Regions from separate parts of the Streptomyces sp. NPDC007095 genome, predicted to be linked through region 2. Evidence: riboswitches for the same ligand, from Rfam matches in the RefSeq annotation. Region 2 holds a riboswitch; the other holds the start of a gene.
What was found. Region 2 has a riboswitch for cobalamin ahead of ABZ656_RS09075 (CbtB-domain containing protein). Riboswitches for the same ligand answer to the same signal wherever they lie in the genome.
Positions count from the first base shown of each region.

Region 1: linked by a shared signal. The riboswitch ahead of ABZ656_RS11920 (HoxN/HupN/NixA family nickel/cobalt transporter) and the one ahead of ABZ656_RS09075 (CbtB-domain containing protein) in region 2 are both predicted to bind cobalamin.

Region 1 covers NZ_JBEYFS010000026.1:29,249-35,609, reverse strand. Annotated here, with positions in the region: gene ABZ656_RS11920 (HoxN/HupN/NixA family nickel/cobalt transporter) at 831-1,922, opposite strand; cobalamin riboswitch at 1,950-2,153, opposite strand; gene ABZ656_RS11915 (hypothetical protein) at 2,234-2,452, shown strand; gene ABZ656_RS11910 (ferritin-like protein) at 2,865-3,836, shown strand; gene ABZ656_RS11905 (class I SAM-dependent methyltransferase) at 4,592-5,362, opposite strand; gene ABZ656_RS11900 (aminotransferase class V-fold PLP-dependent enzyme) at 5,477-6,361, opposite strand, start outside.
Region 2 covers NZ_JBEYFS010000018.1:40,537-46,897, reverse strand. Annotated here, with positions in the region: gene ABZ656_RS09090 (hypothetical protein) at 1-837, shown strand, start outside; gene ABZ656_RS09085 (phytanoyl-CoA dioxygenase family protein) at 824-1,756, opposite strand; gene ABZ656_RS09080 (MFS transporter) at 1,880-3,190, shown strand; cobalamin riboswitch at 3,311-3,459, shown strand; gene ABZ656_RS09075 (CbtB-domain containing protein) at 3,494-3,715, shown strand; gene ABZ656_RS09070 (CbtA family protein) at 3,739-4,491, shown strand; gene ABZ656_RS09065 (hypothetical protein) at 5,316-6,218, shown strand; gene ABZ656_RS09060 (VOC family protein) at 6,294-6,361, opposite strand, start outside.

The DNA.
Region 1 (6,361 bases), on a different contig from region 2:
TGGAAGGAGTGTGCCGGGGTCAGCTCGGGTACCAGGTCCCGGCGGCGGACCGCGCCGCTGCACCGCGTGCCGCAGGAGGACACGCCGCACTCGCCACGGTTCCCCGCCGCGAGGCCGTCCAGCCTCCCCGGCGTCCGGCACGAATGGGCACCCGCCGCTCACCCGCCACCAGGCCACCAGGCCCGGAACCAGCACGGCGGTTCGGCGCAGCAGCGACCACAGCGCGGCCTCCCCGCACCGCAGCCACCATGTCAGCACGAGTGCCGCACCGGCATGAGCGGCGGTGGCGTGCGGGGTCAGGGCGTGAGTGGAGGACATATGCATGCCGTGCATGACCATCGTGGTGTGCGGCCCTGCGGCGCCGAACACGAGGTGCAGTCCGCCCTGGGCGGTGAGCGTCCCGCCACCGATGGCCGCGAGCGACCGCTCCCGGCCGCCCAGCAGATACCCGGCCGCGAAGACCGGCACGAGCCCAATGCCCTGCACCCACACGAGCGGTGCCACACCGGTCGCCAGCGTGTGCCCCCCGGCGGCGAGCAGCACGCACAGCGCGGCGAACACCGCCGCGCGCAGGCTCCGTACCGCCGGGGACGCACTCATGCCCCCGATGCTGCCATGCGGCCGAGGGACCTTCTCCCTCGCCTGGGCCGTGAGCACCACCAGTGCGCCCTGTCCGGCTCGGCCTGCCCTCCTCTCAGGAGTCGGATGCAGGCGCCGTCCGGTTCCCGGCTCTCGCGCAGAGGCCGCAGCGACGAAGAGGTCGCAAGCACGGCGTCCCTGCTCTTCGCCGACCCGGACAGGCGGCGTGAGGATGGATCACGCGTCGAGTGTCAGCCACCCGCTCCGAGACGGGCGGACCACCGCTGTTCCACCCTGGCCAGCCGCCAGTACGCCAGCGCCGCCGCCCAGACGACGACGAAGAGGCCGACGATGACATAGCCCACGTTGTCCAGGTCCAGCCCGGCGATCCAGCCGGTCACCGCGTCGCGCAGATCGAGCTTCTCGTGCAGCACCCCGACCAGTTCGATGGTGCCGATCAGGAAGGCGACGGCGATGGACAGGCCGGTGATGGTGAGGTTGTAGAAGACCTTGCGCACCGGGTTGGAGAACGCCCACTGGTAGGCGAAGTTCATGAAGGTGCCGTCGAGCGTGTCGAACAGGCTCATCCCTGCGGCGAACAGCAGCGGCAGGCACAGGATCGCGTACCACGGCAGCCCGGCCGCGGCACCGCTGCCCGCCATCACCATCAGGGTGACCTCGGTCGCGGTGTCGAAGCCGAGACCGAACAGGAAACCCAGGGGGAACATCTGCCCGGGCCGGGTGATCGACCTGGTGAAGCGGCCCAGGACACGGTTCATGAACCCGCGCGAGTCCAGGTGCTGTTCCAGAGCGGCCTCGTCGTACGTCCCCGATCGCATCGCCCGGAAGACCCGCAGAATGCCGGCGAGCGCCACGAGGTTGAGCGCCGCGATGAGGTAGAGGAAGGTCCCAGAGACAGTCGTGCCGACGACCCCGAGAGTCTGGTGGGTACGGGAGTCGTCGTTGAGCAGTGTGCCGGCGAGCTGTGCGCCTCCCGCGACCAGGGCCGCCATGGCGACCACCACGCTGGAGTGACCGAGCGCGAACCAGAAGCCGACCGACACCGGCCGCTTGCCGTCGGCCATCAGCTTGCGGGTGGTGTTGTCGATCGCGGCGATGTGATCGGCGTCGAACGCGTGCCGCATGCCCAGCGTGTACGCGGTCACCCCTAGGCCGAGCCCGAACGCCTTGGAACCGACCTCGTAGTGCCCCGGCACGACCAGCAGGAACAGGATGCCGAACGCCACGACGTGCAGCGCGGCGATCACCACCAGCAGCCCGGCGGTACGGACGGTGTCCTCGCGCCTCCAGCGAAAGTGTGTGGACTCGGTGGGCAGGGTCATACGATCACGCTCCAGCACCTCGTGGATCACCTCGTGAAGTGCCGTGGCCGGTCTCCTGGCTTACGGGTGCGTGCGTGTCCGTCCCGGCCTTCCCGTCCGCCGGGCGGCGAACAGTGACCGTGCACAACTGGGATGGATACTCCCCGATCACAGTGGCGAGGGCCGCTCCGGTCTGAACCCCGCGAAGGGCTGTCACCGGTCTTCCCGAACACCACGGCTTGCCCACCGTACGGGCCAACACGCACGGCTGCACAGCTGCGCCGCCACGCAGGTATCCAAGATCACATCGGGCCACACGAGAGGAGGTCCCCGTGTGCCTCGTTCCCGCCGAGCACTCCCACCACCGCCTCATCGACGGACACCGGATCTGCCATGTCATCGACACCATCGGCGAGCCCGGCCGCATCCTGCCCCCCTGGGCCGAGCGTTTCTCCCCGCTCTCCTGGCCTCTCCGCCCTCCCCTCTTCATGGCCCCGCGGCAGACAGGCCCCCTCGCCGTACGTCGGACCTGGCGATCGCGACCGGCATGAACGACTCCGCTGTGCCCCAGCCCGCAGGGCCGGTCCGAAACGGGAGCCGTCCCGCGAATCCCGGTCACCTCAATTTGTATGTAGTCGGGGCCGATGGCCGCTTGGTTCCCGGCCCTGGACCGATGGCGTGGTGAGGCGCGTCGTGCGCTGCAGGCGCCACGGAGAGACCGGGCGAGGCTGCTAGCTTCGCGCACCTGGTTCGAGGGCGATGCCGGGATCACCGGCGGGTGCGGAGGCGGCCGTGGCGAAGGCGAATGGAATTCCCGAGGAAGCGGCCGGTGTTCCTGTTCGGCGTCGCAGCCTGCTGACGTCGGCTGCACTGGCGGCGGGCCCACCGGTCTCGGTGGCCGCTTGCACTCACAGCCCCCGGCGTTCGGAGCCCGAACGGTACGCCCCACCGCAACACGGGACCGTGGCCCGCCTGGTCGCCGTCCCGGAGAAGAACCGCGGCGTCGACTGGCTCAGATCGGCCCTTCAGGTGGCCGTGGAAATCGAGTTCTCCACCATCCCGCCCTATCTGTGCGGCTGGTGGTCCATCAAGAACCGCAAGTGTGATGCCGCCCAGCTGATCCGGCGCATCGTCTCCGACGAGATGTACCACCTCGGCATCGTCTGCAATCTGCTGGTGGGGTTGGGAGGCCGCCCGCGGATCAGGGAGTCGGCACCGGTCTACCCGGGTCCGTTGCCGGGCGGGGTGCATCCAGGGGTCGACGTGTACCTGTCGGGCTTGACCAAGGCACTCGTGCGGGACGTGATGATGGCCATCGAGGCGCCTGCGGCGCCACTGACCGACAGCGCGCGTGAACCCCTCAGCATCGGCCACTTCTACGACGAACTGCTGAAGGCGTTCCGGGTGGTGGCACCCGATCTTTCCGTCGACCGGCAGATGCACGAACGCATCGGTGAGGACACACTCAGACCCGCCAAGACCCTGGAGGACATCGAGCGCTCGATCGAGATCATCAAGGACCAGGGGGAAGGCACCTCGGTCTCCCCGGCCGACGGCCTGGGCGACGGCCACATGGCGCACTACTACGCCTTCGCCGAGATCTACCACGGCCGGCAACTGCGTGAGACCGGCGGCAAGTGGCAGTTCACCGGAGCACCGGTCCCCTTCCCCGACACACGGCCCATGTCCATGGTCCCGACGGGCGGCTGGAGCCGGCCGCCCGCCGAGGCCCGGCGGCTCCTGGAAGACTTCGACAGCACGTACACCGCAGTTCTGGAAGCGCTCGACACGGCGTGGGGCGAAGGCGACCCCCACAGTCTCAGGACGGCTGTGCGGCGTATGCGCAGACTGGAGGCTCCTGCCGTGGACCTGATGGAGATGCCCATCACCGGCGCCAAGGAGACCTATGGCCCTCAGTTCCGCCCCCGCGGATGACCCACGCCGGTCGGGGAGTTCCCGTGCCGTGTCCTACGGATCGGCCATACGACGCGTATCGTGACTGCGTCCTTGCTCCGCGTCCTCGAAAGCGGCAAGCCAGAGTACGCCGGTGCCCGCGCCGGACACTGCGTCCCGTCGTAGCCGCTGCGCGCAGAAGCCCCGCCGGAGCCCGCGGTGAGTCCAGGAGGACCGGCGGACACTGAACGTTCCGCTGGCAGCGCGGTGCATCGTCCGCGGCGCGTTGTGGCTGTGCGTCATGTCAGCGATGTGGCACGTGCGTTACGTCTGTGCAGGGCCCTTGCGCTATTCCTCTAGAGGGCTCAATCCTTCGGCTGACGCACAGGAGATGTACGGGAAAGACGTGAGGAAGCCGGCCCCGGCCAGGTCGGCGCTGGCGTCGGTGGGGCGGTGTAGTCCGACGTGCGCAGCAGGGGTCACTTCCTCAGTTTGGCACGCCCCTGACAAGACAAGACTTCCAGGCTGCCTCACGGACGTGGCGGGCACGAGGCGCTCGTAACCGAGCCACGTGGGCGGCGCCCCGGCGAACATTTCCTGCCGGAAGCACCGGAAATCAAGGTCCCATGATCGGTCATGGACCTCCTGCGTCGTCGAGAGCGGTATCCGTTCCGGACGATCCCGCGAGGCAGCTGCCGGGGCGGGAAATGCCGTGGCTGCGACCACCGGCCGCCCCTGAGGTTCAGCGCCGCGCCACGGATTCGACGTACTGGTTTCGCCGGCACCGAGATCGGCGGTCAGTCCTTGACCGCGACGAGGACGTGACTGTCGCCGAACTGCCAGACCGGGGTGATCCGTTGAAGTCCCGCTTGCCGCAGCAGCTCGATATGGCGGGCCAGCGTCAGGCCGTTGTCGTTTCCGCCCTCATTGCCGTGCGCCGACTGCCGCTGCCCGCGCTCGGCGAACAGATCGGCCAGTTCGGGGTCCTGAGCCGCCGCTTTCCACCAGGTTTCCCAGTCCTCGTGCTCGAAGGCCCGCAGCCGTTCCGCCCGGCGGCGTCCCACATGTGCGGTGAGGTGCGAGCAGTGCGGGCCGCCCTGGGGGAAATGGTCGCCGTTGACGAAGGCGCCGTCGGGACGCAGGAGCGCCGCCAGACGTCGGTAGGTACGCACGAGGGTCGGCTCGGCGAGGTAGTGGAGGGCGGTGGTCGAGACGACCGCGTCCAGGGGGCGGTTCAGAACGAGGTCATGGGTCCATCCGTCGCTCCCGATCACCGTGTCCACGTAGCGGGCGGCGCCCGGGTGGTGCGTACGGCCCAGCTCCAGGAGCAGCGGGTCCATGTCCACGGCGACGATCTCCGCGTCCGGCAGGCGTTCGGCCAGCCGGGCGGACAGCGACCCGGGCCCGCAGCCCAGGTCGAGGAGGAGAGGTCTCGTCCGGCCTGCCGTGACGTGCTCCACCACATCGCAGATCACGGTGAACCGCTCCTCGCGATCGACGGCGTACCGCTCCTGCTGCCGCTCCCAGCGCTCCACCCACAGCCTGGCCGTCGCCATGCTCACGCCCATCCGTCGCGCCACCTCTGTCGTCTCGCACCACGCGTCTCGCGCCTCGCGCGTCACGCACCATCGCGGCGCCAACCTATAAGATGGAAACGGTTTCCATTGGCGTCTCGCTGGCATTCAGCCCAACGTCGCGAGCACGGCGAGCAACCGGTCGATTTCCTCTTCTGTGTTGTACACATGGACGCTGACCCGTACGGAACCCTCCGCCTTGTCCGCGCCCGCCTGGCACAGGCCATCGGCCCGGACCATGAAGCCGTGGCTGAACAGGATGAAGCCGAGGTCGTCGGAGGGGATGTCGCGGTGGCGGAAGGTGACGATGCCGTGGCGCCGCTGGGCGGTGGAGTCGGCGGCCAGGCTGTGTCTGCAGCCCAGGATCTCGTAGGGCGCGAGGTGTCGGAGTCCCTCGGTCAGGCGGGAGGTGAGGGCGACGCTCCAGCGGGCGATCCGGTCCGTGCCGGCCCCGTCCAGCCAGTCGAGCGCTGCCTCCAGGGCGGCGCAGCCCACGGTGTTCGGTGTGCCGTCCCAGCCGCCGGGACGGAGTACGGGTCCGCGTGCGTTCCTGGCCCAGATCGCCCCGGAGCCGGGCAGGGCGAGCGCCTTGTGTCCGGAGAAGACCATGAAGTCCACGTCGAGGTCGGTCACGGAGACCGGAAGGTGGCCGATGCTCTGCGCTGCGTCCAGGCAGATCGGTACGTCCGGGCCGACGGCCTCGCGGATGCGGTGCACGTTCATGTCGCCGCCGTAGACATGGTGGAGGTGGGTGGCGGCGACGAAGCGGGTGCGCGGGCCGACGTTCTGGGCCAGTGCCCTGTGGTCGTAGTCGCCGGACGCTTCCTGGTAGGGCAGTTCCCGCACGCGTACGGCCACGCCCCGGTCGGCCAGCGTCTGCTGCGCCTCCAGCCACGGGTCCAGGTTCGCTCGGTGGTCGGCGAAGGGGACGAGGATCTCGTCGCCGTCGGTGAGGTGGTCGGTGAGCCAGTCGCGGGCGACAATCCGCAGTCC
Region 2 (6,361 bases):
TTCCTGCTGCCGAAGGATCCCGGTACGGCAGGGGAGGCACTCGACGCCCTGGTCGCCGGTGCCGCCGAGAGGGCCGCGACGCTCGGCTGCGACGCGCTGCTCTTCGACTTCCTCACCACCGACAGCCTGCGGTTGCTCGCGGGCCGGTTCGGGGTGCGGGCGCAGCTGCGGGCCGCCGAGGCCGTGGTGCACAACGACGGCGGCACCTTCGAGTCCTATCGCCAGCTGCTCGGCCGCAACGTCCGCAAGCGTGAGTACGAGATCCGGCGCTTCACGGACTCCGGGCTGCACGTGGAGACGGCCCCGCTGTCCGCGTGCGTCGACGAGTTCGCGCCACTGATCGGCCAGACCATGGACCGGTACAACGCCTCCCTCGACCTCGCGGAGATCCACACGTTCCTCACCGTGCAGGCAAACTGCCTGGACGACCTGAGCACGGTGTTCCGCTGTGTCGACGAGAAGGGGGAACTGGTCGGCGCCAGCCTGTGCTTCGCCTGGCGGGACACCTTCTACGCCCGGGTGGCCGGCTTCGACTACGGGCGGACGCGGAACGCCTACGAGTACTTCAACGCCGTGTACTACGAACCGCTCCACCACATGGAACGCAACGCGATGACCACGCTCCACCTCGGGCCTTCCGCCCTGAAGGCGAAGGTTCACCGGGGGGCTTCGCTGCACCCCCTGTGGGCGGCCGTCGTTCCCCTGCCGGCCACCGCGCCCGCCGGACTGCGACGGGACACGGTGGCGGACCAGGCTCTCGCCGACGCGGTGCGTGCGGAGGCGGGCGCCGGTATGAGCGAGGAGGAGTGGGACCTGACCCGCGTCACTCCCCTGTGAGGGAGGCCTCCGGGCCGCCGGGCTCGCGGACGGGCCACAGCACCGGGCAGAACTCCGGGTCGGAGTAGTCCGGTTGACCGGCGGGAGTCCTGCGGACCAGGAAGTCGTGTTTGTAGGGCTCCTGCCGGCCGTCGGACAGGGTGTGGTCGCGGTAGGCGTTCGTCCCGTCCTGGAGATGGAACGAGATGGCCCGGCGCGGCCGCGGACTGCGGTTGGCGCCGCTGCCGTGGTAGAGGAGGCAGTGGTGGAAGGTCATGTGTCCCTTGGGAATGTGCACCGGGACCTTCTCGACCACGGCGCCGTTTCGCTCCGCGTCACCGGTCAGGAGATAGTCGCGCCCCACGTCCCGAGGATCACCGACCGGTCGGGCGGCGCCGTGGCGATGCTGCCAGCGGTGGCTTCCGTTCACCATGGTGATCGTGCCCGACTCCTCGGTGCAGTCGTGGAACGGAATGAAAGCGGTGAGCATTTCGTCCGACGAGCAGGTGGGCCAGAAATACTTGTCGAAGTGCCAGGAGACAATGTTCGACTTCTCCTCGGCGATGGGCGGCTTGTAGATCAGCGTGGCCTGGAAAACGCGTATTCCAGGCGTCTGTGCCAAGCGGGCGGCCACCGCCCCGATGATGGGCTTCCGTAAGATTTTCCCCATGGTTTCGTCCTGGTAGTGAATGTAGTCGTTGTTGCGCTGGACTTCTCCGTCGGCGGGGGTCCAGTCGGCCAGCCGGTCCGGCCGCGTCGGAAGTACCCGACCGCGCTGACCAGCGTAATAGTGCTCGCTCGCCTCGGTCAGGGTGTCCACTTCGGCGTCGGTGAGCAGCTTCTCGGACAAATACCAGCCACGCTCCGAATAAAGCCGGACATCTTCCTCGGAGGGGAGCAGTTCGACTTCCTCGGCGGTAAGTCCTGAATGGTCGTACATTCCGCGACTCCTGTTACCGTAAAGGGGGTGCAACAGCGACATCGACTTGCACGGTAGCGGACCGCAGTGCGCCATGCTAGCGTTATCGTGATTTTTTTCATGAAGACTTGACCGGGGGTTGCGGTGGCCATATTCGACAGGGATATCCGAATCCTGATCGCGGACAACAAAGACTTCCGCAACATCTGGCTGGGAGAAACCTCGGCACATTTCGGCGGACAGCTGACCAGTTTTCTCCTACCCTTGATCGCGGTCACCCACCTCCATGCCGACGGCACGGGAGTGGGACTCGTGTCGGCGGTGCAGTTCGTCCCCGTCGTGGTGCTCTCGCTGGTCGCGGGCGTCATGGTCGACCGGTACCCGCCGCGCCGCACCCTCGTCACCGCGAGTGTCGCGCAGGGCGCGGCGCTGGCGGTGCTCGCCGCGTTCCAGGCGGCCGACGGGCTGAACTTCGGCCAACTTGTCACCGCCGCCGCCGTGATCGGTGTCGCCACCGTCTTCTATGAAGTCGCCTACCAGTCCACGCTGCCCAGGCTCCTGCCGCTGAACTCCATCGCCGCGGCCAACGGCCTGCACCAGGCGACGTATTCGGTCAGCACCCTCGCCGGTCCCGCCGCGGCCGGCTTCCTGGTCGGCCAGTTGGGGGTGTCGCCGACCCTGACGGTGGCCGCCGCGTGCTCCGCCGGTGCCGCCGTGAGCGGTCTGCTGTTGCGGGGCGTCAGGGCCCCTGAACAGCCTCGTGAGTCGGCGCTGAAGGCGATCGGCTCCGGGCTCCGCTACACATGGTCCCTGCGACCGATCCGGGACCTGTGCGTTCAGGCCGGCCTGTCGAACCTGCACGAGAAGGCCTTTCTGACCGTCTTCCTGGTGTTCGCCGTCCGTGATCTCGACATGAGCGGCACCACGGTGGGCGTGATCACCGGCATCGGCAGTGTGGGGGCCCTGATCGGTTCGCTCTGCGCCACCCGGCTCACCCAACGGTGGGCCGTCGGCGGTGTGCTGGCCCTGGGTGCGGTGCTGGCCGCGGTGGGTCTGCTGCTCGTACCCGCCGTCAGCCGGGCAGGCGGGTACGTCGCCGTGCTCGCGTCGGTCGCCATGGTGGTGAACGGCTTCGGTGTCGCGCTGTTCAACGTGTTCGCCGTCAGCCTGCGGCAGGCCATTCCGCCGGAGCACCAGATCGGTGCGGTGACCGCGAGCTACCGCCTCGTCGCCCTGGGCACGCTGCCCCTGGGAGCCGTCGTCGGCGGTGCCCTGGCCGACGCCCTGTCACCCGGCACGGCCCTGTGGGCCGTCGGGGTCTCCTACCTCGTCGTCTCCTTCTGGCTCACGTTCTCCCCCCTCCGCGGCGCTCGCACGCTGGAGGAGGCACAGAAGCTCGGTCGTACGACGGACACGCCCGAGTCCCAGGACGCGGACCGGTCCCCCTCGGTCTGAGAGCGGGGCCGGGGCCCGAACTCAACTGGGTTCCGCCACCGCTGACCCGCTGTTCACCCGGGATCGGCCACCTGGCGCGAGAGGAAGATCACGCCAGGTGGCGCGGTCTTGGCCCCGCACCCGACACGCGGTACGGTCGGTGCGATATCGATGACGGCAAGACGGAAGCCGGTGGGAAACCGGCACGGTCGCGCCACTGTGAACGAGAGGCTCCAGCCCGCTGGGACCTCTCGTGAGTCAGACCCGTAGCCGTCGTCCAGTGCACCACCGAGATGGGACGCGAACTCCCGAGGAGGTCCTGCCATGGCGCAGACCGTCGCCCAGCCGACAACCACCACCCCCGTCGTTCCCGCCAAGCTGCCGCTCAAGGCGATAGCTCCGTGGGCGGTCTTCTTCGGCATCCTGATGCTCGTCCTGCTGTACTTCGTCGGTGCCGAACAGGGCGCCACCTCCGTCGTCTCCGGCTCGGACGTCCACGAGTGGGTGCACGACGCCCGCCACCTTCTCGGCTTCCCCTGCCACTGACCGAGGGGAACCCCGGCACTCCCATGAACTCCGCGACGGTAAGAAATCTCCTCGTGCGGGGCATGCTCGCCGGCCTCGGTGCCGGCCTGCTCGCCCTGGTTGCCGCCTACTTCCTCGGTGAGCCGAACGTCGACAGCGCGATCAGCTTCGAGGAAGCCCACTCCCACGAGCACGAGATGGAGATGGTCTCCCGCTCCCTGCAGTCCACCGCCGGTCTCGCCACCGGCGTTCTGGTCTACGGCGTCGCCTTCGGCGGAATCGCCGCGCTCGCCTTCTCCTTCGCGCTCGGCCGCGTCGGCCGCTTCAGCCCGCGGGCGACCGCACTGCTGCTGTCCGGCTGCGCGCTGCTGGCCGTGTACGTCGTGCCGTTCCTGAAGTACCCGGCCAACCCGCCGTCGGTCGGCAACCCCGACACCATCGGCAAGCGGACCACCCTGTACTTCCTGATGATGGTGCTCAGCGTGCTCCTCGCGATCGCCGCCACCATCCTGGGCAGGCGGCTGGCACCGAGGATCGGCACCTGGTACGCCACCGTCGCCGCGGTGGCCGCCTTCGCCGTCGTGATCGGTCTGGCGTACGCGTTCCTGCCGGTCGTCAACGAGGTGCCGAAGGACTTCCCCGCCACTCTGCTGTGGCGGTTCCGTCTCTCCGCGCTGGCCATCCAGACCGTCCTGTGGGGCGGATTCGGCCTGGTCTTCGGCGAGTTGGCCGAGCGGTTGCTGAATCCCAAGCCGGTGACGGCCGCCGCGAGCCGACGGGTCGCCGTCCCCAGCTGACATGACCCGACACCCGAGTGAGGGCCCACGGAACCATCCGGGGGCCCTCTCGCGTTTTCCGGGCATCGACGCCGGCGGATCACGGACCTGACTCACGGAACCGAGCGACGGGGCGGGCACCACCCGGGCGAGGAGCGGAGGAACCGAGTGGCCAGACGACCCCGGCCGCGCCGCATCACCCTCGGCGGTCGTGAGGCGGCCGCCTCACGGTGGCGGAGTGCGAGCAGCTGATCGCCGGCCGGCGGCAGATCGGTGGTCAGAGCGCTCGGGTGCGCTTGCTCGCCCATGAGGCGAAGCGGACCGCACAGCTCCTCCAGGACCTGGAGACTCTGGTCGGGGCCCCGGCGGACTGCCGCGAGCAGGCCGGGAGGACGCCGACGGTGTGCTCGCCGTCATGCCCCGCCGACAAAGCCACGCCGCCGGATGCGGATATGCATACGGATGCGGACGTCGGCTGCCTGCGCTGCGCGATAGCTGAACTGCTTCGTCCGTCACCGGGACCTGGTCTCGTAAGTCCCGTACGGCCGACGCGCGTTCGGTGGAGGAAGTGCGCAGCCGGTGAAGGATTGACGGGAGTTGTTAAGACTTGGAAGAATCCAGCTCGCTTCGCCGCGTCTGAAGTGAGCGAAGCGACACGAGTGGCTTGGGCGGCATGCCTTCCGTCGGTTCTTCCGTCGGTTCTTCCGTCGGTCCGTGCGCCGGTTCTTGCATCGGGTCATCCAGTTCTGCCGTCCGCGTCGGTCACTCGCGCGCAATCACCTCCCACACTTTCGATTTCACAGAGGCTCATCTTGTCGCGTTCGCAACACTCCAGAACTCTGGCTGTGCTCGCCGCAACCGCATTCGCATCCGCCGCCGTGCCCGTGCTCGGCGCAGGGGTGGCCAGTGCCACGACCGCCGGGGCGTGCGAGTCCGCCACGGTCCAGTACCGCATCGTCGGCGCGGACGGAAACGTCGTGGGTGCCGACTGGACCTCGCAGGGCGGGTTCCATCTCTGGGACACCGTTCCCGGCAGCGTCCAGGTCCGGCTGGCCCCGGGCCAGACCGTCGGGGAGGGCTGCAAGTACCCGGTATCCCTCGCCGAATACACCACCGAGGGGCCGAACTGGTACGTCTCCGGGCATCAGAGCCTGGTCGACAAGGCGACGGTCTACCTCAGCGCCGACGACGTCGCCGGTACGGACGACGCGAAGCGGACCTGGCAGAAGCTGACCGTGAAGGCGCCGGACTGTTACGGCCAGATCGACCTGTACGGCGACGACATCACCTACGACGGCAAGACGGGGGAGGGACACGGCCCCGTGCCCTACGAGCCCGACAACGTCGTCACCCCCTACCACCTCATAGCGGCGTGGAACGGAGGCGAACAGCCGTGCACCCCCGGCCCGTCGGACTCGCCCACCCCGACGCCGTCGGAGTCGACCCCGACCACTCCCGCCACCCCGGTCACGCCCACGACTCCCGCGGGCGGAAAGCCTCCCGCCGAGGAGACGACCCCGCCTCCGACCAGCCCCAAGCCCTCCACCACGCCTCCCACGACGCCGGACGTGCCCCCGCTGGAGTCGACGCCGCCCGCCACCCCCAAGCCGTCGCCCAGCGACAGCGGGCCGCCGCTGGCGGAGACGGGTGCGAGCGCGCCGGTCGGCACCATCGCGGGCGGCGCGGCCCTGGTGGTCGCCCTCGGCGCCGGGGCGGTGTACGCCTCCCGTCGCGCACGCCGCTCATGACCACGGCACGAGGGGTCACCTTCCTGGCGTAGCTCAGCCCTGACAGCTCAGCCCGACAGCTCCGCCTCCGCGCCGTCAGGAAGGGAACTTCCTGACGGCGTCCGGGCTGACCGGGGTGAAGAAGTTGACGAGGTTGCCGTCGG